DNA from 4 places in the Pseudoalteromonas sp. NEC-BIFX-2020_015 genome. Region 2 is predicted to be linked to each of the others. Evidence: predicted binding sites of a transcription regulator. Region 2 holds the regulator's gene; each other region holds the start of a gene.
What was found. The regulator sigma-54, encoded in region 2, starts transcription at its own class of promoters, with help from an activator protein. The targets are predictions, from matches to a motif close to GTTGGCACGNNNNTNGNNT.
Positions count from the first base shown of each region.

Region 1: the regulator sigma-54 is predicted to act here: its motif matches at 4,516-4,534, upstream of HH219_RS18340 (EF-hand domain-containing protein).
Region 3: the regulator sigma-54 is predicted to act here: its motif matches at 2,261-2,279, upstream of HH219_RS07725 (flagellar basal body rod protein FlgF).
Region 4: the regulator sigma-54 is predicted to act here: its motif matches at 3,400-3,418, upstream of dps (DNA starvation/stationary phase protection protein Dps).

Region 1 covers NZ_JABCJL010000030.1:29,782-36,042, reverse strand. Annotated here, with positions in the region: gene HH219_RS18370 (acetate kinase) at 1-567, opposite strand, end outside; gene yfbV (terminus macrodomain insulation protein YfbV) at 948-1,394, shown strand; gene rlmA (23S rRNA (guanine(745)-N(1))-methyltransferase) at 1,375-2,187, opposite strand; gene HH219_RS18355 (energy-coupling factor ABC transporter permease) at 2,184-2,831, opposite strand; gene xthA (exodeoxyribonuclease III) at 2,919-3,725, opposite strand; gene HH219_RS18345 (hypothetical protein) at 3,975-4,406, shown strand; gene HH219_RS18340 (EF-hand domain-containing protein) at 4,574-5,092, shown strand; gene scpB (SMC-Scp complex subunit ScpB) at 5,236-5,826, shown strand; gene rluB (23S rRNA pseudouridine(2605) synthase RluB) at 5,823-6,261, shown strand, end outside.
Region 2 covers NZ_JABCJL010000024.1:25,473-31,733, reverse strand. Annotated here, with positions in the region: gene kdsC (3-deoxy-manno-octulosonate-8-phosphatase KdsC) at 1-459, shown strand, start outside; gene lptC (LPS export ABC transporter periplasmic protein LptC) at 456-1,010, shown strand; gene lptA (lipopolysaccharide transport periplasmic protein LptA) at 1,000-1,533, shown strand; gene lptB (LPS export ABC transporter ATP-binding protein) at 1,530-2,255, shown strand; gene HH219_RS16225 (RNA polymerase factor sigma-54) at 2,322-3,818, shown strand; gene hpf (ribosome hibernation promoting factor) at 3,848-4,135, shown strand; gene HH219_RS16215 (PTS sugar transporter subunit IIA) at 4,140-4,592, shown strand; gene rapZ (RNase adapter RapZ) at 4,613-5,455, shown strand; gene HH219_RS16205 (HPr family phosphocarrier protein) at 5,470-5,742, shown strand; gene mgtE (magnesium transporter) at 5,864-6,261, shown strand, end outside.
Region 3 covers NZ_JABCJL010000008.1:23,321-29,581, forward strand. Annotated here, with positions in the region: gene HH219_RS07715 (flagellar hook assembly protein FlgD) at 3-683, shown strand; gene flgE (flagellar hook protein FlgE) at 743-2,086, shown strand; gene HH219_RS07725 (flagellar basal body rod protein FlgF) at 2,316-3,080, shown strand; gene flgG (flagellar basal-body rod protein FlgG) at 3,102-3,890, shown strand; gene flgH (flagellar basal body L-ring protein FlgH) at 3,908-4,591, shown strand; gene HH219_RS07740 (flagellar basal body P-ring protein FlgI) at 4,604-5,698, shown strand; gene flgJ (flagellar assembly peptidoglycan hydrolase FlgJ) at 5,969-6,261, shown strand, end outside.
Region 4 covers NZ_JABCJL010000010.1:90,635-96,895, reverse strand. Annotated here, with positions in the region: gene HH219_RS09670 (SulP family inorganic anion transporter) at 1-1,139, opposite strand, end outside; gene HH219_RS09665 (DKNYY domain-containing protein) at 1,345-2,784, shown strand; gene dps (DNA starvation/stationary phase protection protein Dps) at 2,834-3,349, opposite strand; gene HH219_RS09655 (ATP-binding protein) at 3,555-4,910, opposite strand; gene HH219_RS09650 (sigma-54 dependent transcriptional regulator) at 4,897-6,261, opposite strand, start outside.

The DNA.
Region 1 (6,261 bases), on a different contig from region 2:
ATAAAAATGGCTTGTACCGTGAAAGCCATAACGCCTAACGCCATAATCTGTATAAAGTTTGTAGGGCAAGGCATACAGGTAAGCTGTTTTTTCCATCGTTTGGTGAAAGGCAGTATCAAAAACGGCAATTTGTGGTAAGCCTTTAAATGATGCCTGAGCCGATGAAATACCTAATAAATTTGCGTGGCCATGTAAAGGCGCAAGCGTTGCCGCTTGGGTAATGCCCTTTATTACATCGTCATCAATTAAAACTGATTGGGTGAAATGTTCCCCACCATGAACAACACGATGACCCACAGCAATTAAGTGATCAGCTAAATGATGATCGTTGATCAGCGCAACCAGCGTATCAATTGCAGCGCCGTGAGCTTGGTTTGTCTCAAGTTCAATTTGTTTTTTTACACCTTGATATTTGTACTTAATTAAGGGGGTTGAAGATCCTAAACGCTCGGCAAGACCTGAAATAATTTCTTCAGAGGTTAAAGCATCTAAAATTGCGAATTTTAAACTTGAACTGCCACAGTTAAGAACAAGAACATGGCGAGGTAGAGCTGGTTGAGAAGGCATAACAAGATCCCATTTTTGACAATATCAGTAAGTGAGCATTAAGAGTAAGAATGTAAATTAAAGCAAAGTAGTAATCGGCCGATATATTGCTATGCTTAAGTAAATACTGGCTTGCATTAAAAACGGTTTGTTTAGCTGGTTATAAAGTAAATTATTTTCGCTAAAGGCTATTTTTAATGCTAAGTAAATATAAAGTCTAATTGACTTAATGCATGGATATTTTACCTCATTTATTGTTTTAACGTTAGTGATAAGCATGATCAAAAACAAGTTTTAAGGTAAAAAGGTGGAATGGATTTTACACAGGAATGTTACCGCGAGTGTGGTACACTCAAACAGTAAATATTATATTGATAAACCAGCGATACCTAGGAGCCATGATGCAAAAGAGTGTGATGTCACAAGTTCAAACTGGTCGTGAATATGCAAAAAAATGGCCTCTTCGCAGAGAGCTGGCACCGCTATTTATCGAATTTAAAGTAATAAAAGCTACCGATCTTGCGATTACGGTAATGCCAATTATCGCTATGCTTACGTTGTTTATGCAGTTGAATTATTTAGGCAGTGATTTTTTGCCTCAAGCAATTGCAATGGCATTATTTTTTCTGTCTTTACCTTTTCAAGGCCTGCTATGGCTAGGAAAACGGGCTCAAACTCAACTTGAACCCGCGATGATGCATTGGTATAAAGAACTACATGGGAAAATGGTAGCAAATGGCTACCAAGGCCAGGTCAATAGCAAAAATCCAAAATACGCTGATTTGGCGCGTTTGCTCAACGATATGTTTGAAAAAATGGATCGTGCCTTTACGAAAGAGAATCTGTAAGGCGCTTAAATTGGCTTACATAAAACGATAAGGTGACAATTTGCTCGCCTTGTTGTTCTAGCTCAAGCCAATGCTCTGGTCTAAATTTCCATGCGAAAGGCGTCATTGTAATTAGATTTTTCACATCTTTAAACGGCAAAGCAATTTGTTGATCTAGTAAACGTTGCTCGACGAGTTCAAACCCTTCAGGTATGTCAATTGGCGTATGTGCATTTACTTCACGGTAAATCTTGTTTTTTAATTCTTTTAAGTGCCAAGGACCTGGACTTGCAACAATAAGTGCTGCTCCTGGTTTTGCTAAACGCGCTAATTCAGTATCAAATAAAGGCGCAAAAATACTGACTAACACATCAGCCGAATCATCAGCGAAGGGCGCTTGGCTAATTGATGCAACGCTAAAATTACAGTGTTTATAACGTTTGGCCGCGTATTTGATGGCTGATTTTGAAATATCTACACCATACACTTCAATATTACAGGCGTTAGCAATTGCTTGGGTATAAAAACCCTCTCCGCAGCCTAAATCTATCACTGTTTTTGGAACAAGGGTATGGACGTGGTCTGCAATAGTTGATTGTAAAAACTGATAATGCTGCGTGTTTAAAAAATCGCGTCTTGCTTGCACCATATCTAGGTTATCGCCAGGTTGCTTTGAGTTTTTTTGTTGAACGGGTAGTAGGTTTACATAACCTTCTTTGGCGAAATCAAAACTGTGGTTGTTAGTGCATTTAAGCGTGTTTGCGTTCAACTCAAGGGCGTGTTGGCACAGCGGGCATTGATAATTGAGACTCATGAGTCTAAATAATCCTTATCATAAAAAGTTTTTACCCACTGGGGGCGATAGGTGATCAGTAACGTAATAGCCATGCCATTTAGCATCGCTTCAGGAAACCAAATTATGGCACATAAATACAGGTAGTTTTCAGTTAATTCAAACCAGTTATAGCTGAGCGTGAAATAGTAAAAAAGACTAATAGAGAGTATTTTTAAGCACGCGATAATTGCTGCACAGATAAACGCACAGACAAATACGTAGACGAAAAAATGCCGAGGTAGAAGGCTATAACATAGAATAAAAAAAGCATAGCTCAATAATATTGGTAAATAGGCACTGAGTAATAAATGTATGGGTAATTGAGTAACAGTGATTTGCTTAAAAGCCACTAATAGCAAAGTAGCAAGCGAAGCACTCAGTATAGCTTGGCGCCAGCCCAAGATAAGCGTGATAGCAGTGACACCGAGTATATGTAATTCAAGGCCCGGTAATATGCCTGCTTTAATACGCCACAGCAATGCCATTACTACTGTACAAGCAAATAAACCAGTTTGACGCGCAGGTGTTGTCATCAATGCGGTATATTGCGTTTTATTGACGCTGAGTAAAAAAAGGCAGCCAACAATAAACCACGCAATAGATTGCAATTCGAGGCTTATTATTGGCATTATTTTTAGTTCAGTCATTTAGTTCAGTCATTTAGTTCAGTCATTTAGTTCAGTCATTTAGTTCAGTCATTTAGTTATGTGCTAGCTAAACGTTGACCAAATAGGTGCGTGATCTGAGGGCTTTTCAATGCCTCGTAATTCGTAATCAATACCAGCATCGATACAGCGCGCAGCTAAATCCGAGGTTGCTAAAACAACATCAATTCTCAACCCTCGGTTATCATCAAACCCTTTTGAACGGTAATCAAACCATGAATATTGCTCAATAGTGTCAGGATGAAGTTCACGGAACGTGTCTTTGAAGCCCCAATCAAGTAACGTTGCAAGCCATTGACGCTCTTCTGGCTGGAAGGAACATTTGCCTGTTTTTAGCCAACGTTTACGATTTGGCTCGCCAATACCAATATCTAACTCGGTTGGAGAAATATTGATATCACCCATAACAATGACGTCTTCATCACTGTTGTGGTTTGTATCAAGGTGGGTCATTAAGTCTTGATAAAATTGGCGTTTGTACGGAAATTTAGTTTCATGTGCAATGTTGTCGCCTTGTGGAAAGTAGCCATTCATAACGGTTAAGTCACGGCCATTTTCTTGGCTAACGGTGACGCTAATCATCCGTTTTTGCGATTCATCAGTGTCAGTTGCAAACCCTTTAAATACAGATTTAGGCTCTGCTTTACACAACATAGCAACCCCGTAATGGGCTTTTTGACCATGAAAATAAACGTGGTAACCCATTTTTTGCACATCTTCTAACGGAAAGGCTTCATCATGAACTTTAATTTCCTGCAAACCAATAATGTCAGGTTGATGTTTATCAATAATTGCTTGTAATTGGTGTAGGCGAGCGCGCAGCCCGTTAATGTTAAATGAAATAACTTTCATAAGATGGCCCTAAATAATTATCTTCTTTTAGATGAGGGCTAAATTCTATCATCAAATAGCGGATGGCACATGCGGTTATTAATAAAAATGAGCTGCTGTTTTGTTGAACAAATGATGACCAAGTATTAAGCGTTGTTAATGCTATATTAAATAAAAAATTAAATATATAATCCAGTTGATTTGTATTTTTGTGTATATATAATGCGCGCAAACCACCCGTTCATTATTTATTCATTTTAAAGGTACATCATGAAAAAACAACTTTTAGCATTGTTCGTAGCAACTGTTTCTTTCTCACATTCAGTCAGCGCGGCGCAGTATGTTTCAGCGGATCATAAAATTGAGTCTAAGTTATGCTCTATTAGTGCTAATGAAGGTTTTTCTGCAGCCAGAAAAGTGGCAGCGCAACATGGTGTAAACCTATCTCGTTTTTCAAAAAGCATTTTGTGCAATGGTGACGATATTCGTAACATTGCAAAAAAAATCAATGATAATGCTCAACAAGCGAGAGTGATCGAGGTGTTTGCTAAAAATACACAGCAAGAAACTCAGTTATGCATTACAGCTTTAAAGCAAGGGCTTGCACCCGTTAAAGAAAAAATTGGTAACTTAAATTCACTAAAATGTAATGGTGAAGTAGTAACAGATTTTGTGAAGCGTTATCAAAACGCCGCAATTTAAGTATTTGCAATGCATGCAATTTTTACATGCTTGTATGAAATGGTTGCAGTGAGGCAGGTTGGTGAATGACCTGTATTTCATTAATTTATTGATTTTTAAGGTTTTTAAAGTTGGCATTTAACTTGTTTGTATTTGATTGAAATTAATCAATTACAAGGAAATTTCTTATGAAAAAGTTAACTTTAGCATCTACTATTTTAGCAGCTCTGAGCTTATCAGCATGTTCGACATCTTCAATGCCAAAAATCGACAGTAATTTTGGTAGTTTAGATAATGACGATGATGGCTACATCTCAAAAGTAGAGGCTGATGATGACAATATTTGGGAACATTTCTCAAACATTGATACAAATATGGATGAGCAGATCAGCCGTAAAGAATTTAATAGTTATATGCAACTCAATACCGGTAAAGTTGCCAGCGATACTGAGGTTGCTGACTCTGCTTTTAAAGCCGACATTGCCAAATTTGATCCGATTGAAAACGATTTTAGTTCTTTAGATAATGACCGTAATGGTTTTATCTCTATCAGTGAAGCAAACGATGATGACATAGCAAACCACTTCGGTTATATGGATACAAACCAAGACAAACGTATAAGTCAGCAAGAGTTTATAGGTTATATTCAAACTTATGGTAGCGATGTTGCTGAAGATGAAGCACTTGAAATGATAAAAAATAGTTAATTTATTTACGCTTATTAAATCATACCAATGCCAATAGCTTCGTTATTGGCATTTTTTATGTATTTTTAACGATTGTTTTTCCTAGTTTCAGTTAGATCTGTCATAATAATGCGTTACATAAGCTTATTAGATAAAGGGTAGGTATGGCGGGTCGGCGAATTAGTGATGAGCAACTTGTTGAGATCATTGAAGCGGCGATATTTGTTGCTGGAAAACCCCTCACTAAACGGCATATAAAAGACACGGTGTTAATTGATTTAAATATTTCAATGGCACGGATCACTCACGCTGTAGAACAAATACAGCTGCATTATCAAACACGCGGAATTCGTTTGGTAGAAGTTGGGAGTGGTTTTCGATTTCAAGCGTGTGCGAGTCTAGGTCCGTGGTTAAGTAACCTGTGGCAAGAGCGTGCACCAAAATACTCTCGAGCATTATTAGAAACCCTTTCACTTATTGCATATCGACAACCGATCACTCGGGGCGAGATTGAGCAAGTACGAGGTGTGACTGTTGGCTCGGGAATTATTAAAAATCTGCTCGAGCGAGAGTGGATTAAAGTCGTTGGGCATAAAGAAGTACCGGGGCGGCCCGCTTTATATGCAACAACTAAACAATTTTTAGATTATTTTTCGTTAGCGGGTTTAGATAGCTTACCTCCGTTGCCTAAGCAGCAACAAAGCAAAATCGACCAGCTATTGAGTGATCCTTCTGTGAGAGAACTATCCGAATGAGTATACAAGGTGAAAAGTTACAAAAAGTATTGGCAAGAGCAGGTGTTGGCTCTCGTCGTGAAATGGAAAAATACATTGATGCAAATCGCGTGAGTGTAAATGGCAAAGTGGCAAAGTTAGGCGATCGCGTAGAAGAAACCGATTTGATCCGTGTTGACGGCCACACTGTTAAAATTGAAGAAAAAGCAGAACGAATTTGCCGTGTTATTATGTATAACAAGCCTGAGGGCGAATTGTGTACACGTAAAGATCCAGAAGGACGCAGAACAGTATTTGATCGTCTCCCACGTGTTGATGGCGAACGTTGGATTGCTGTGGGCCGCTTAGATATAAACACGGCGGGTTTAATGTTATTCACCAACGACGGTGAATTAGCGAATCGCCTAATGCACCCAAGTTATGAAGTTGAGCGTGAATATTCGGCACGTGTATTTG
Region 2 (6,261 bases):
TTCTCTGATGGCCGTATTTATCTTGGTAACCAAGGTGAAGAACTAAAAGCCTTCAATACTAAAGACGGTTTTGGTATCAAAGCGCTTATCAATAGTGGTTTTGAAGTAGCCGTGATCACAGGCCGCCATTCACAGATAGTTCAGCAACGAATGACTAGCCTAACTGTACCGCATATCTACCAAGGCCAAGAAAACAAGTTGCACGCTTATCAAGAGCTAAAAGATAAACTCCAGTTAAGTGACGAACAAATTGCCTATATCGGCGATGACGGTCCTGATTTACCGGTTATGGAACTGGTTGGCTTTGCAGTTGCTGTAAATGACGCACACCCGCTAATTAAGCGACTATCACATTACACAACAATGCTACCCGGTGGCTTTGGTGCAGTACGCGAGCTAACTGACCTATTAATGCTAGTTAATGGAAAACCATTGACCAGTGAAGGGACTAGCTCATGAATAGTGCGCGTTTAATATTAAGCGTATTATTTATAGGTTTTATGGCGTGGTTGTGGCTCCCGTACTTTAGCCAAACAACGACCACGGTAAAAAATCAAGAAGATGTGATAGCAAAACCTGATTATACCGCGGTCGAATTAAAGCAAACCGCATTTGATGAGCAAGGTAAAATTAGCCACAAAGTAACCGCAGCAAAAATGGAACTTTATCAGCAGTTAGGATTTACTTACTTTGAAAAGCCTATTTTTACTTTATATAATCAACAGCAAACGTGGCAAATCAATGCGCAAGAAGCCACATTATATGAAAATAACCAGTTGATTTTAGAAGGCAATGTTGTTGCTAAAAATCTCACAAACAACGCAATGATTAAGCATATTAATGCCGATAATATCTTGGTTGATATTGAACAACAAACCATGAGTTCAGAACAGCCTGTTGAATTAATCGGACCAAATTTAAAGACCACCGGACGCGGCCTTAGAGCCGACTTAAAAGCCGAAGTGGTAGAACTTATTAACCATACGCGAACCATATATTATGACCAATAAATTTGCTCACTTACTTGTAATACCTAGCTTGTTCATTGCCCTTTCAAGCTTTGCTGAAGGTACTCTTCCACTTGCAGAACAAGTATCGATAAGCGCTGATAAACAGCTTGCACAGCTGAAAAAAAATGTCGGTATTTTTGAAAAAAACGTAGAGATAATCCATGGTAATCGTCGTATCACAGCTGATCACCTAGAAGTGCACAAACGTGAAGATTTAGGTGATAATAAGCAGCTGCTTGTTGCCACTGGAAGCCCTGCATACTTTGAAGAAAAACAAACAGATGGCACAATTATGAGCGCCAGCGCCAATGAGGTTCGTTACGATGTTGATAAACGCTATTTAACTTTAATCGGTAACGCCCAAGTCACTCAAGCAGGTCAAAAGATTAATGCCAAAAGTATTACATACGACATGGACCAACAATTAATTAGCGCTGAAAAAGATGAAAATTCAGACGAACGAGTGCATACAATATTAGTCCCAGTAAACACTAAAAAAGATAACGAAAAAGGTCAGCCATGAGCACATTAAAAGCTGAGTTTTTAGCAAAAAGTTATAAAGGCCGCCAAGTAGTAAAAAATGTAGGCTTAGAAGTCAGCGCTGGCAGCATTGTTGGCTTACTTGGCCCTAATGGCGCAGGCAAAACCACCACTTTTTACATGATTGTAGGATTAGTGCCAAGCGACAAAGGTCAAATAAGCATAGATGATAACGACATCACCTTATTGCCAATGCACAGCCGTGCACGTTTAGGGATTGGCTATTTACCGCAAGAATCTTCGATATTTCGCAAACTGACCGTTTACCAAAACCTGATGGCGATACTCGAAACCCGTAAAGAGCTAAATAAACAAGCTCGTGAAGAAGCGCTTGATGGCTTACTTGATGAATTTAGCATTCAGCACATCCGTGATAGTCAAGGTATGGCATTATCTGGTGGTGAACGCCGTCGCGTTGAAATTGCTCGCGCTTTAGCCGCAAACCCTAAATTTATCCTGTTAGATGAGCCTTTTGCTGGCGTTGATCCTATTTCGGTGTTAGATATAAAGAAGATTATTGAACATCTTAAAAACCGTGGGATAGGCGTACTTATTACCGACCACAATGTACGAGAAACCCTTGATGTTTGTGAAAAAGCCTACATAGTTTCTCATGGGGAGTTAATTGCATCAGGCACTCCTGAGCATGTACTTGCCGACCAAACAGTCCGCGACGTTTATTTGGGTGAGCAATTTAGGCTATAAAGCCACGCCCGGCTAAGGTTCTGCTAGACTTAATTATGACAACAATAAAAGGATTGTTAGAGATACATGAGGCAATCACTCCAGCTGCGCATGGGCCAGCAACTTACAATGACACCACAACTACAACAAGCTATTCGTTTGTTGCAGTTGAGCACATTAGATCTTCAACAAGAGATCCAAGAAGCACTAGATAGCAATCCATTACTTGAGGTCGATGAAAATGACTTTGGTGATGAATCAGGTGGTAAGAACGAACAAAAACAAGATACTGATGATCAAACTGTCAGTGCCTCTGCTGATGACACGCCAAGTGAATACGAACAAGAAAGCAGTGAAGCGCTAGCAAAAGATACCGTAAGCGACGAAATGGCGATGGATGTTACATGGGATGAATACATGAGCGCCGCACCAAGCTCTTCATCAGGGCCAATGCCTGAAGATGAATCTATTTATCAAGGCGCTTCATCTGAAACCCTCCACGATCACCTTATGTGGCAACTACAGCTGACACATTTTAGTCCGACTGACGAAGCTATCGCGATAGCCATTGTCGAAGCGGTTGATGACTCAGGTATTCTTACATTAAGCTGTGAAGACATTGCTGAAAGCCTAAACAAAGGTAATAACGAAGAAGAAATTGAACTTGATGAAGTTCAAGCGGTATTAAAGCGTATTCAGTTATTTGATCCGGTCGGTATTGCTGCACGCAGCCTACCTGAATGTTTATGTATTCAGCTAAATCAATTTGATCCTGCAACGCCTTGGATTAGCGAAACAAAAATGATTTTAACTGATCATATCGATTTATTAGCTAGTCGCGACTATCGTACTTTGATGAAAAAGACTAAGCTAAAGGAAGATGAACTAAAAGAAGTAATGACACTCATCCACAGCCTTAATCCAAAGCCTGCGGATACCATAGTTCGAGAAGAGTCAGAGTACGTTATTCCCGACGTGTCAGTGAAAAAAATTAAAGGCCGCTGGGTGGTAGAGCTCAACCCTGATAGCATGCCAAAAATTAGAGTTAACAGCCAATATGCGGCGATGTCGCGCTCTGTAAAATCGAGCACTGACAGCCAATTTATTCGCTCTCATTTACAAGAAGCTAAATGGTTTATAAAAAGCCTAGAAAGTCGTAATGACACATTACTCAAAGTAACGAACTGCATTGTTAAACAGCAGCAAGGTTTTTTTGAGCATGGCCCCGAGGCTATGCGACCTATGGTATTAAACGATGTTGCTGAAATGGTTGAAATGCATGAATCAACAATCTCCCGGGTAACAACCCAGAAGTACATGCATACACCACGTGGTATTTTTGAGTTAAAGTATTTTTTCTCAAGCCATGTCAGTACCGAAAATGGCGGAGAATGCTCATCGACAGCAATTCGTGCACTCATAAAAAAATTGATTGCAGCAGAAAACTCAGCTAAACCATTGAGTGATAGTAAAATTGCAGATATATTGGCAGAGCAAGGTATCAAAGTAGCTAGACGAACAATAGCAAAGTACCGTGAATCGCTAGCTATTCCACCGTCAAATCAACGTAAAAGCTTGATTTAAGGCGTAAAACCACAAGAAGGAAAATGCTTATGCAACTAAATTTAACTGGTCGTCACGTAGAAATTACTGATTCATTAAGAGACTATGTAAACAATAAGTTTGCGAAGCTTGAGAGGCATTTTGATCACATCAACAATGTCCATGTTATTCTTGACGTAGAAAAGCTCAACCAAAAAGCAGAAGCAACATTACATGTCAGTGGCGCAGAGCTATTTGCCTCAACGCAGCACCAGGACATGTATGCCGCGATTGACGGGCTCATCGATAAACTCGACCGTCAAGTTATCAAACACAAAGAGAAGCACGCTCGACACTAACACTATGAAACTAAGTTCACTTACTTGTCAGGACTGCAGTAAAGCTGCGGTCCTTTTTAATAGCAAAAAACGTATCCTCGAATTTATCAGCCAATTGGCTCATGAACGGCTTCCTCACTTATCACAACAAGACATATTGAGTGCTCTATTAAATAGAGAAAAATTAGGTAGTACAGGTATTGGCCGTGGTATCGCGATCCCGCATGGTCGCATGAGTGGCGCACAAGAACCACTCGCTTTAATTTTAGTAAGCGAACAACCAATCAATTTTGATGCCATTGATAATCGCCCCGTCGATATTTTTGTTGCACTCATCGTACCTGATGGTGACAGTGAACTTCATTTAAAGACGTTAGCTACAATTGCTGATAAACTCAACGACAAAGAGTTTTGTAAACAAATACGTAGCGCAAAAACAGACCAAGATCTATATCAAGTCATTGTTGAACAGTCGTAGTTAAAAGAAGGAGAGTTTACATGGAATTAATTATCATCAGTGGGCGCTCAGGGTCAGGTAAATCTGTCGCTTTGCGTGTATTAGAAGACCTTGGCTATTATTGTGTTGATAATATCCCTGTAAACTTATTACCGTCGTTAGTACGCAGTGTATCTGATAACTACGATAAGATTGCCGTCAGTATTGATGTGCGTAACTTACCCAAAGAACAGCAAGAGTTTAATGATATTCTTGAGTATCTTCCGGGGTTTGCAAACCCAACTCTATTTTATCTAGACAGTGACGACCAAACGCTCATTAAGCGCTTTTCTGAAACACGCCGTTTACACCCACTTTCTTTAGATTCACTGCCACTTGATTTAGCCATTAAACAAGAAAAAGTGCTATTAGATGTACTCATTACCCGCGCCGACTTTATTCTTGATACAACCGATTTAAGTGTCCACCAGCTGGCTGAATCAATTCGCGAAAAAATCTTAGGCAAAAAAGATAAAAAACTGATCATTACATTTGAGTCATTTGGTTTTAAGCATGGCATTCCTAAGGGAGCTGATTATGTATTTGATGCGCGCTTTTTACCAAACCCACACTGGGAACCTGAATTAAAGCCACTAACAGGGCTTGATCAACCGGTAAAAGATTATTTAGCGAGTCACAGCATAGTGCAAAAATTCACATGGCAAATTCAAACTTTTATGCAAACATGGTTACCACACCTTGAACGCAATAATCGTAGCTACTTAACAATTGCAATCGGCTGTACCGGTGGACAACATCGTTCAGTGTATTTAGCACAAACCATTGGCGAAAGCTTTGCAATGAGCCATAGTAATGTGAAGATTCGCCATCGCGAACAAGAATAAACGAAGAGAAACCAATGCGTTTAGAAGATACATTTTTAATAGAAAATAAGCTTGGTTTACACGCCCGTGCAGCCAGTGTATTAGCGCAACTAGCCGTGCAGTTCGATGCCAGTATTACGCTTCATCAAGATAACAAAAAAGCCGCTGGAGATAGCGTATTAGGCTTAATGTTACTTGAAAGTAGCCAAGGAAAAGAAGTAAAAGTAGTGTGCGAAGGCCCCGATGCAGAACCCGCACTAGCGGCAATAGGGCAACTTATTGCACAGAAATTTAACGAGCAAGAATAGCTCGTAGTATCGCTTTACAAATTGCGATAAACTGAATAAGCATGTTGGTTATAACAATCAGCCTGCTTAATTATCGAAGTCTACCCTACCCTAAAAGTGTATTAATTATTTAAGGACGCCAATGCCTGAAGCTTTTGAACAAGATTACCCACTACAACAACTAAAACAAGTGACTAAGTCACTTAACAGTGGTCAGTTTGTTCAAGTTAGGCGTATGTTGGCAAAAACAGCTCCATGTGACACCGCATTACTGCTTGAGTCATCCCCCCATAAAACTCGTACCCAACTATGGCAACTAGTTGACCCTGATGTTCAAGGTGACGTACTCGAAGAACTCTCAGAAGATGTTCGTTTAGGTATTATCGCCCAAATGGAACCGGAGCATATTGCTGCGGCCACTGAAGACATGGGGCATGATGATTTAGGTGAAGTGCTAAGGAGCCTGCCTGACACTGTTTATCAAGACGTTGTTAGCGCAATGGATAGCCAAGACAGAGAACGCGCAACGCAAGCTCTTTC
Region 3 (6,261 bases), on a different contig from region 2:
TTATGAGTAACGATATCAGCACAGCATCGTCAACCTATTTAGATTCGCTCAAGTGGCAAGATAAACAGGTAGCGAGCGAGCAAAAAAGCGATGAGTTAACGCAAGAAGATTTTTTCTCGCTGCTAACTCAACAGTTGTCATTTCAAGATCCTAGTAAGCCGGCCGACAATGATCAGATGATCGCACAGATGACCAGTTTTACTATGGCTGAAGGGATCTCGAATTTAAATAGCAACTTTCAGTCACTGGCAGCGTCAATGACATCGAATTCAGCATTACAAGCCTCAACTCTAGTGGGTAAGCAGGCGTTATTAGAGTCTGATAAGTTAGATTTGAATGACACAGGTGATGCTCGCGGGACTGCTGTTGCTGAAGGCCCAGTTGAAAGCTTGATGCTACGAATCGAAGATTCTTCAGGGCAGTTGGTACGTACCATTGATATGGGGGCTCAACCAGCGGGTGCTGTGCGTTTTGCATGGGATGGTAAAAATGCCGATGGGGAACGTTTACCTCCAGGTGAGTACAAAATTAAAGCAGAAGGGCAGCTTAATGGTGAGTTTACAAGTTTACCTGTTGCAACTTTTAAGAATATCGAAAGTGTGAATATTAATGGTGCTAATGGCATTATCGTTAACACAAAAGAAGGTGCGGTTAGGCTAACTGACGTTGCAGAAATCGCGTAGAAATTTTAATAATTAGTTAGCCTTCTTTCGGCTAAACATTGACAGATTAGAGGTGAATTATGAGCTTCAATATTGCATTAACTGGCATTGCAGCCGCACAAAAAGATTTGGATGTAACTGCAAATAACATTGCTAACGTAAATACGACCGGTTTTAAAGAGTCGCGCGCTGAATTTGCTGATGTGTATGCATCGTCAGTTTTTAGCTCGGGCAAAACAAAAAATGGTGATGGTGTACAAACCACCATGGTGGCGCAACAATTCCACCAAGGTTCACTTAAGTTTACTCAAAACTCATTAGATTTAGCAATCACGGGTGAAGGTTACTTTGCAATGAGTGAAGATATAGCATCGCAAGATTTTTCATATTCTCGTGCAGGTGCTTTTAAGCTCAATAAAGATAACTTTGTTGTTGATGCACGTGGTAATTACTTGCAAGGCTTCCCTGTTGACCCTTCTACAGGCAATACAACATCTGTAAGTTTAAGTACGACTTCACCGATTCAGATCCCTGATGCATCAGGAGCACCGCGTCATACGAGCAATATTTATAGCTCAATGAATTTAGATTCGCGTTCAGATGTGCCTACTACTTCTACATTTGATCCTACCGATAGCACGAGTTATAACTCGTCAACGTCTACAACAATTTATGATTCGTTAGGTCAGCCTCACGTTGCGCAGTTATTTTTTGTAAAGCAAGATCCTGCGACCAATGCAAATAGCTGGAGTGTTTATGCCACGATGGATAAACAACCGTTTGATATAACGGGTGCTGCAACAGCAACTGGAGCACATACCCCGATTGATTCATTGCAATTTACTGCCGCAGGTTTACCTGATGTAGCAGCGCCAGAAACAACTTTTCCTGATGTAGTATTGCCATCAGGTGCTGCGGCAGGTTTAAGCACTTTATTGAGTAATGGCGCACAATTTCCGAACGAAATTACGGTAAATTGGCGTGACTCTGCAGGTACGAGTAATAAAGTACCGACTCAATACGCAAGTCGTTTTGAAGTTAAAGCACTTGAACAAGATGGTGCGACAGTGGGGCGTTTAGCGGGGATTGATATTGGTACAGATGGTAAGGTCGTTGCGTCATACAGCAATGGTGATACCTCATTCTTAGGCCAAGTGGCTATGGTTCGCTTTTCAAACTCACAGGGCCTACAGCAAGCAGGTGATACTTCATGGAAAAAGAGCTTAACATCGGGTGAGCCAATTGCTGGTGAGCCAGGGTCAGGTACATTGGGTTCAATTAACTCATCGGCTCTAGAGCAGTCAAATGTAAACTTAACCAATGAATTGGTTGATTTGATCAGTGCACAACGTAACTTCCAAGCAAATTCACGTGCACTTGAAGTTAACTCTACATTACAACAAGCAATCTTGCAGATCCGTTAATCATTAACTTGAACTTAAGTTAAGAGTTAATACTGTAAGGTTCTTATTTACGATCCGACACCTAGGCTGCCTGCAATTGGCGGCCTTTTTTAATCCCCCGATTTGATTACTGCTTTGCCTAATTTATTCTTATTCTTTGCCCGTGGGCCTTAGCTTAAATTAGCGTCAATTTATTGTGGCACTTATCTTGCATTTATTACGTTATAGAATTTTAACGTGAGTCGATGTTATGGACAAGATGGTCTACATTGCAGCGTCTGGGGCTAAGCAAAGTATGCGGGGCCTCGCGCTCAAAGCAAACAATTTAGCAAATGCCAATACGACTGGATTTAAAGCGGACTTTGCACAAGCTCGTTCGATGCAAGCTTTTGGAGAAGGTTTACCTACCCGCGTTTTCTCAATGCAAGAGCGACCAGGTTCAAACATGACCTCAGGCGGTATCGTTGAAACGGGCCGTGATTTAGATATTGCTTTGAGCGATAAAGGTTGGCTAAGTGTTCAAGATGCATCAGGCAAAGAAGCTTATACCAAAGTTGGTACACTAAATATCACCCCTGATGGTGCTTTAATAACGAGTCATGGTCGTCAGGTAATAGGTGAGGGTGGCCCGATCATTTTGCCGTTACCAATTGAAAAATTAGAGTTTAGTGAAGACGGAGCGATTCAGGTTCGCCCGCAAGGTGCGCCAGCAAACTTCTTAGAAGTGGTTGATCGCCTTAAGGTCATTAAGGCAAATAACTCTGAACTTGAAAAAGGCAATGATGGCCTGTTTAGACCAAAGCCTGAGTTACTCATTGATGATTTATGTGGGTTTTGTGATATCTCACCAAACGTTAAAGTGATGAGCGGTATGTTAGAGATGTCAAACGTGAATCCCGTACATGAGATGGTGGATATGATAAGCCATCAACGCCAATTTGAATTACAAGTTAAGTTAATGAAAACAGCTGAAGAAATTGACGAACGTCAAACTCAGTTGATGCGCATTGTTTAACCTTATTGAGAGGACACAAAAATGAATCCTGCATTGTGGATCAGTAAAACAGGCTTAGATGCCCAACAAACCGATATTTCGGTGATCTCAAATAACTTAGCCAATGCCAGTACTGTCGGTTATAAAAAGAGCCGAGCGGTGTTTGAAGACTTACTTTATCAAAATATTAACCAGCCGGGTGGTCGTTCATCGCAAGATACAGAAATGCCATCAGGTTTAATGCTTGGTGCGGGTGCTAAGGTTGTTGCCAACCAAAAGAACTTTTCTCAAGGTAATATGTTGACCACTGAAAACTCCTTAGATTGGATGATTTCGGGTCCTGGTTTTTTCGAAATACTACAACCAGATGGCAATATTGCCTATTCGCGAAACGGCCAATTTACGACAGATGAAGATGGTCGAATTGTAACCGCTGGTGCAGGTTTTCCGGTTCAACCTGAAATGAATGTACCTGATGATGCACAGTCCATCACAATTTCGCAAGACGGCGAAGTATCTGTACGTGTTGCAGGGCAGGCTGAGAATGTCGTGATTGGGCAGCTAACAATTAGTGATTTTATTAATCCATCGGGTTTAGAGCCTGTTGGTCAAAACTTATATACAGAGACTGCCGTCAGTGGTGCTCCAGTGCAAGGTAATCCAGGTCTTGAAGGCTTAGGTTCTGTGGTACAAGGCGCATTAGAAACGTCTAATGTTAATGTGACCGAAGAATTGGTTAACTTGATTGAGACGCAGCGTATTTATGAAATGAACTCAAAAGTTATTTCAGCTGTGGATGAAATGATGAGTTATATCAATCAGCAACTTTAATGATTAGGGGCAAAGTGATGCGTAATTTTACCATAACCTTAACGGGTGTATTATTTTTAAGTGGCTGTATGACAAGCCAAAATACTGATGTGGTTCAGGATGACCCTTACTATGCGCCTATGTATCCAGAGCCTGCAACAGAGCAAGTTGTAGCGACAGGTTCACTATTTGATAGTTATTTATCGAATGATCTTTATTCAGATAAAAAAGCACTGCGCACAGGCGATATTATTACGGTGAAACTGCAAGAGTCAACACAGTCATCAAAAGCTGCAAAAACTCAAACTGATAAAACAAGTGACGCAAGTCTTGATCCTGTTGTTGGGTTAGGGGGGTTGCCGGTTAATATTGGTGGCGATAGCATTCAATTTGGCATTGGCAGTGGCTCGTCTTTTAATGGCGATTTAAAATCAAACCAATCAAATAGTTTATTTGGTGATATTTCAGTAAACGTAATGCGTGTGTTACCAAATGGAAATTTAGTGATTCGTGGTGAAAAGTGGCTGACGTTGAATACAGGTGAAGAGTTTATTCGACTCGAAGGGCTTGTGCGTCCACAAGATGTTACTGCAGATAATACAGTTACCTCTAATCGCATTGCTAATGCGAGAATTCAATATTCAGGCAAAGGGCAATTACAAGAGTCTCAAAGTGCGGGTTGGTTAACGCAGTTCTTCAGTAGTGCACTGTTCCCTTTTTAAAGGATCGTTATTATGAATGGCTTTAAAGTATTAATTACTCTTTGCTTATTAGGTTGGCACGCCAATGTTTTTGCAGAGCGTATTAAAGATGTATCAATGGTTGAAGGTGTTCGTTCAAATCAACTCGTAGGGTATGGTTTGGTTGTAGGTTTACCTGGCACTGGTGAGCAAAGCCGATTCACTGAACAAAGCTTTAAAGGTATGTTAAATAGTTTTGGTATTACATTACCAGCTACTTTAAAACCAAAAATTAAAAATGTGGCTGCTGTTGCAGTCCATGCAGAATTGCCCGCATTTAGAAAACCAGGACAAAGAATTGATATTACCGTTTCTTCAATTGGCAGCGCGGGTAGTTTACGTGGTGGTACCTTAATTCAAACCTTTCTAAAAGGGGTTGATGGTAATACGTATGCAATAGCGCAAGGGAGTTTAATTGTTGGTGGACTTGGCGCTGAAGGGGCCGATGGTAGCCGTGTTGTTATAAATACACCCACAGTGGGGCGTATTCCAAATGGTGCGACGGTGGAGCGTGCGATTAAAAGCCCTTTTATGCAAGGCGACTACATTACATTTAATTTAAATCGCCCTGACTTTACAACGGCAAAACGTTTAGAGCAGGTGATAAATGATCTGGTCGGGCCAAATAGCGCAACAGCGATAGATGCCGCATCAATACGTGTAATTGCTCCAAGAGATGCATCGCAACGTGTTTCTTACTTATCAACACTTGAAAATTTAGAGTTTAAGCCTGCTGATACCGCCGCAAAAATCATTGTTAATTCGCGCACTGGTACGATTGTGATTGGCAAAAATGTAAAATTACAACCTGCGGCAATTACTCATGGTGGTTTAACGGTAACAATTGCAGAGCAGCAAAATGTGGCGCAGCCAAACCCACTGGCTGAAGGGGAAACGGTCGTTACTAATCAAAGTATAATAGATGTGAACGAAGATGATTCGCGTGCTTTTGTTTTTAATCCAGGTGTAAGCCTTGATGACTTAGTGCGTGCTATTAATGAAGTGGGCGCAGCACCTGGTGATTTAATGGCCATTTTAGAAGCACTAAAAGAAGCTGGGGCAATAAATGGACAGCTTGTTGTGATTTAACATGTGATCTATTAGTGACATTCACGAATGTCTACATTACCGCCTTCGCGATATTGTAGACATTTGTTTACTGGATAAAAAATCTAGCCGAGGCTAACTTTACTTTGTAACCACCTAGCATACTTGTTTTACTTTCACGCCAACACGCCAACACGCCAACACGCCAACACGCCAACACGCCAATACGCCAACACGCCAACACGCCAATATGATATTTGGCTCAATTATTGCATTGTTAGTAGTATTATTAACTATTGTGTCAAATTGCTGATGGATACTAATCATCTCGATAAACAAAACTTCTTTGATTTAGGGAATCTTGACTCACTTCGTCAAGAGGCCTTAAAGGGCGGGGCTTCGCCTGAAGCGTCTAAAGAAGCGCTGAAAAAAGCAGCGGCACAATTTGAATCTATCTTTACGCAAATGTTGCTTAAAAGTATGCGCAAAGCAAATGAAGCCTTTGAGGATAAAGAAAGTCCATTTAATTCAAGCGGTGTAAAGTTCTTTGAAGAAATGCATGACCAGCAACTATCCGTTGAGCTTTCTTCAAAAGGCTCGCTAGG
Region 4 (6,261 bases), on a different contig from region 2:
TCTTTGCGTTTTAATTGCCATACAGCTTTTAAATCTAATAAATGAATAGAGGCAATAATAAGCACCACACCTAAAGCTGCGCTGGGAATAAACTCAAGGGGGGCTGTTAAAAACAGTGCAATGATAGCGATTATGCCAGCTGCAATGATTGACACTAACTGTGTTTTACCGCCAGAGTCGTCGTTAACAGCAGTGCGTGAGTCTGCGCCACTTACAGCAAAGCCTTGTGATAAAGCTGAGCCAATATTAGCAATACCCAGTGCTCTAAATTCTTTATCAGCATCTATGTCGTAACCATTTTTTGCGGCAAAACTGCGCGCAGTAAGCATCATACTTACAAAGCTAACAATAGCTAAATTAAGTGCAGGCACCACCAGCTCACGAATAATCCCAAAATCATATACGGGGAGGTGAAATACCGGTAATCCACCTGTAACAGTACCAATAGTGTTTATATCAAACTGTTTTAAATTAAACAGCCATACGAGTATTGCGCCAAATGCGATGGCGAACATAGATGCAGGCCAGGTGGGCTTTAGGCGTTTCATTGTAAAATAAACAGCAATTGTAAAGAAGGTCATTAAAAGAGTTGGAATATGAGTATGGGATAAGTATGTTGGTATTGCGGCTAAACGCTCCAATAAATACTTTTCATCAAAAGTGAAGCCAAGTATTTTTGAAAATTGACCAACAATAATAGTAATCGCGACACCATTTAATAAACCCATAAGAATCGGCTTAGATAAAAAGTCAGCTAATACTCCCAACTTAAAGCGGCTTGCAATAAAGCACCAAAAGCCGGTCATTGCAGTCATGGTGACAACAAGTTGCCAATGCTTGAAACTATCACCAGCTGCCAGTGGTGTAACGACTGCTGCAATAACAGCGCAAGTTGCTGCGTCAGGTCCGACGATGAGCTGTCTTGAAGTGCCAAATAATGCGTAAAGGATCATCGGTAAAATACAAGAGTATAAACCTACCGCAGCGTTAACACCGGTGAGTTGTGCATAGGCAATCGCAACTGGTAATGCCACCGCTGCGACAGAGAGTGCAGCTCTTACATCATCAGCAAACCATTTTCGTTCATAGTGAAGTAACGTATTTAAGCCGGGCATAAAATCATATAAACGAGAGAGCAGCATAGCTTCCTTTTTACACTTTGGTAGTAAATTTAATCTAATCAGTATAGCGCAGAGTCTGTTTTTTTACTTAATAGCAATAACTTAGGTTATATAAAATAACCTATTTTTATGTAAGCAGAAAATGATTGATTGGCTGACGAAAGTTTAGCTTAAATATAATTTGAGTTAAGATGCTTACTCCCCTATGGATAGAGATATTAAAATGGATTTTTGGACCTGTATTTTTGTATTGTTTGCTTTTTTTGCCGTGCTACAACTTTTGAACTCACTATTTCCTACGCTTAAAAATAAGAGTACGTTGTTTAATTTTTTAGTAAGCCCGTCAATGGTTTTTTCAGGACCTGTTGATAGTGAACGCTCGGATTCATATTATTACTCGGTCAATAAAAAGCAGATCCGTTTTTCTCCAATGGGAAACTGGTTTTCACTCGGTAATAGCTTAGTTGAAGGCGCTGATATTGATTCATTTGAAGTCATCGCGCGTAACTTTGCAAAAGATAAGTATCAGCTTTATTACGGTTGCCATGTTATTTCAGGTCAAGTGGATTACGATAGCTTTGAAATTATAGAGCACGATGTTATTCGCGATAAATACCATGTTTTTATTCATAAGCACAGCGTGTCTTTTGCCATGGCGAGTCAATTAAGACCAGAACAACAGTTCATCATTCTAGGTGGTGCAGATCCTGCCACATTTGTATTAATGAATGATTTTTGGGCAAAAGACTGCAACCACCATTATTATAACTTTGTACGCCAGAATATCGGTTACGACACGTTTTCACATTTAACTGAGTCTATAGTGAAAGATCAACATAGCGTGTTTATTAAATGCGATGATACGTTTAATAGAACGGCTGTCAGTGGCGTTGGAGTAAAAGCATTTGATGAGCGCTACATATACGACGATAACCACTTATATTGGCATCAAGGCAAATATGAGCAGGATATTGATGGTTCTTTTAATACAACAACATGGCTTGAATGCGTGCCATACAAAGATATTAATACACTAAAAGTGCTCGACGACGATTACTTTATTATTGATAGTAAAGTGTATTTAGGGGCTGAGGAATTACCCAATGCCAAAGCTAATGAGTTTGAGCTATTAAGTAACTTTGCATTTGGGTGTGACTCACAGCAGGTTTTTTACTTAGCTAAACCACTAGAAAAAGTAGTGCCTGAACATTTTACATTATTATCTCCATCCGGAAATTACTCCAGCGATAAAAATCACCTATATTTTAAACAACAGCTTATTGGTCCTTATAGCGACGAGCGAGTAGAGCTAAGCAACAATGATTTTTTAAAAACGACTGATGCAGTTTACTATCAAGGCACGCAATTGGAATCTGTTGATGTACAGGAGTTCGCGCTATTAGAGCGGTTTGCTATGTATGGCTGTGACGGAAAAACAGTGTATTTTGGTCACCATAAAATACATGGGGTAGATCTTGATAGCATGGAAGTTGTTAATCGAGATAAGCTGCTAAAAGATGCTGATGCCGTGTATTGGCACGAGAAAAAAGTACTTGGAGCTGACCCTAAAACGTTTACTATAAGTCATCGAGACTATGATAAATATGACTGCGAAGACGATTATTATTTTTATAAAGAAGCTGAGCGCGTAGGTAAAAAATAGCGACAAAAAACCCTGCACTACGGGCAGGGTTGTCTGGGTATTATGGGGGTTATTTGGTTTTTAGTTCCCCAGTTGACGACTCTAAGTGCGCACGAACAAACCATTGAAACTGCTCAAGGTCAGCAAGTTGTGCGATGATCATGTCTTCAGACACAGGATCTAATTCAGATAGCTTTTCAAGAGCTTTGCGGTGATCACCATTAATGCCGTTATATACTTTATCAAGTGCTACTAGGTGATCTTTTACCAAGCCTTTGCCAATTGAATAATCTTCCCATGAGCGGCGATCGACAATAGATTTAGGAGTACCGATTGGCACACCACCTAGCGTGGCAATTCGCTCAGCGATGGTGTCGGTCATTTCTCGAACTACCTCCACTTGCGGATCAAGCATTTCATGTACGCCAATAAAGTTAGGACCTACTACGTTCCAATGAATATGCTTTAAAGTCAGTTGTAAATCAATCAGGGCCACCATGCGGTTATCGAGTAGGTCAATGGTGCGTGTTGCAGATTCGCTAGTCATACCGGGAGCTGTAAATTCAGCAACTTTACTATTACTCATAATTTCTCCTGCTTAAATAAATTGATGCTTTAAATAATCCATAGGATATAAAGCAATGGTCATGCCTAGTGTGAATTGAAATTAAATCTCTTTAAATACAATTAGTTGGGTTTTTTTACTTGTCACTGTGATTGTTTTTATATAATTTTTTTATGAAAAGTTTGCAGGCATTTGTAAAATCTGCAAACTTCACAAGATAATTATATTAACGTGTAGGTAGAACAATCGTGGCTTGTACGCCGCGCTGAGTATCACGATTTTCTATGTGTAGATCGCCATCATGGTTCATGGCTATTTGCCGACTGAGGACTAACCCTATACCACTACCTTGAGTTTTAGTGGTGTAAAATGGCACAAATAAGTTATCAATATTCGCTATTCCAACGCCTGAATCCAGTAGTTGTATTAATAGCTTTCCCTCACTAATTTTCCATTGCAACGTTAAGCTAATCGGTTCTTTATTGCTGGCTGATTGGTTTGTGTTTGAAGCTTCAATTGCATTAGTGATCAAGTTTACCAACGCTTGCTGTAATTGTTGACAGTCAACAAAAAAAGAGATGTCTGGGCTTTTAGGTAACTGCCAGTTTATTTGCGGGTAAAGGGCCGTGGTGCTGTGGATAAAATCAGCGACAGACATAAGAGACTTTGCTGGTGGCGGAAGGGTAGATAATTGCTGATAGCTTTTAATAAATGTATTGAGCGAATGCGCGCGCTCTGAAATAACACATAAGCCTTGATGTAAATCCGCTTTATTGTCAGCTTGGGTTAAATCGGCCCTCGTGAGCTTTGCTAAAGACTCGCTTATTGAGGCTATCGGCGCTAATGAGTTATTAATTTCATGGCTTAATACTCTTACTAAGCGTTGCCATGCAATTCGCTCTTCTTCGCGCAGCAGTTGTTGAATATCCGTGATAAATATCAAATTATGTGTTTGGGTATTAACTAAATACTTATCAACGTGCAGATACACTTTTTTACGGTGCTGCTTTAATTGAAACTCAACCACCTTTTGCCCATCCACGTTTAACGCATCTTGCAAACCTAACTGATTAATTGGCCCACCGATAACGGCTTCAAAACGACAGGTAAAAAGCTTTTCAGCGCTGGGGTTCATTAAAACAATCGCGTTATTATGATCAGTGGTAATAATGGCAACATCGATTTGATTGATGATTTTTGTTAATAGTAGCTGTTGTTCTTTTAGCTCTTGTTTGTGTGTACTAATTGCCGACGATAAACCTGTAAGGGTGTGGTTAAACTCAGCAAGCGCACCTTGTTTGTATCGACTAACAGGGCGCGTTGTGCCATCGCCAAAAATAACGGATTCGATAATGTTTATAGATGTGCGTAATTGGTAGGTTATTTTTTGCCAGATACTGAAGCAGCTATAGCCGGTAACAATAACTACAAAAAGTATAATCAGTATTTTTAAGTAAATTGATATACCTGCTGATATTACAAAATAAAATAACAAAGCACTTGGTAAAGCAGTTGCTAGTAACACTAAACGTATAATATCGCCTTCGTAGCTCTTTACTATTTTGCGTTTAATTTTCGTCATATAGTAACTTATATTTATCTAAACGTCGGTAGTATGCGCTGCGACTTAAACCTAAAGATAGCGCTGTTTCGTGGGCTTTATTATCAAACAAAGCAAGGCGCTTTTTAATTACATGTGATTCGATATCGTCTAATGTTGCTTCATCAAACGCGAATGCTTCGGGCTTATCTTGTGTTGCTAGGCCTAAATCACTGACTTGTATCTCATCGTGCTGGGCTAAAAATAATGCGCGTTCAATAATATGGCTTAATTCTCTGATATTGCCGGGCCAATGATAGCTATGCAATGCTTTAATGGCATCTTTTGAAAACGGTTTGCACGATAAGCGGTATTTTTCACAAAACTGTGTTTGAAAATAATGGGCTAAAGGAAGTATATCAGCAGTGCGATCACGCAGTGCAGGAATGCGTATTTCGGCAGTATTGAGTCGGTATAGCAAATCTTGCCTAAATTGTCCTTGTTCAATCAAACTAGGTAAATCAGCGTTGGTTGCTGAGACTAGGCGAACATTAATTTTTTGGGTTTTAGAGCTCCCCACTTTTTCAAATTGTCGCTCTTCAAGCACCCTTAATAATTTTGCTTGTTGCGATAATGGAATATTGGCTATTTCATCTAAGAAAATAGTGCCATTATCAGCCATTTCAAAACGGCCAATACGGGTTTCTTTGGAGTCAGTAAAGGCGCCTTTTATATGACCAAACATTTCACTTTCAAATAAGTTTTCGCTAATAGCCCCCATATTGACGGACAAAAATGCTTGTTGGGCACGGGCAGAACATTGATGTAAATAATTAGCGAGCATACTTTTACCTGTACCATTTTCGCCAGTAAAAATAATATTCATATCACTGAGAGCTAAGCGTTCAAGCTGGTTGATGATCGACTGCATTGCAGTAGATTGGCTTATTATTTGGCTTTTTGGTAGTTGTGATTCTTGTTTAAGTAAGGCGTTTTCTTGGGTTAAACGTTGCTCTTGGCGGGTTAAAGTACTGAGTTTGATTTGTGCGTTAACCTTGGTAATTAGGTCGTTATTTTTCCACGGTTTCTGTATGAAATCGACAGCCCCTAATTGCATTGATGCAACGGCAATATCAATGCTACTAAACCCGGTCATAACGATGACTGGGACTTGTTCGTCAAGCTCTCTAATTGCAGTAAGTAGCTCAAATCCTTCGTGTCCGGATGTGGTATCGCGGTGATAATTTAAATCCATTAATACACAGGCAAAGTCTTTTCGTTTTAATAGCTGTAATACATCAAACGGCTTTTCAACGGTGGTTACTTCAAAACCTTCTGATTTAAGTAGCATTTTTAAAGCTATGAGTACGTTAGCATCGTCATCAGCGACGAG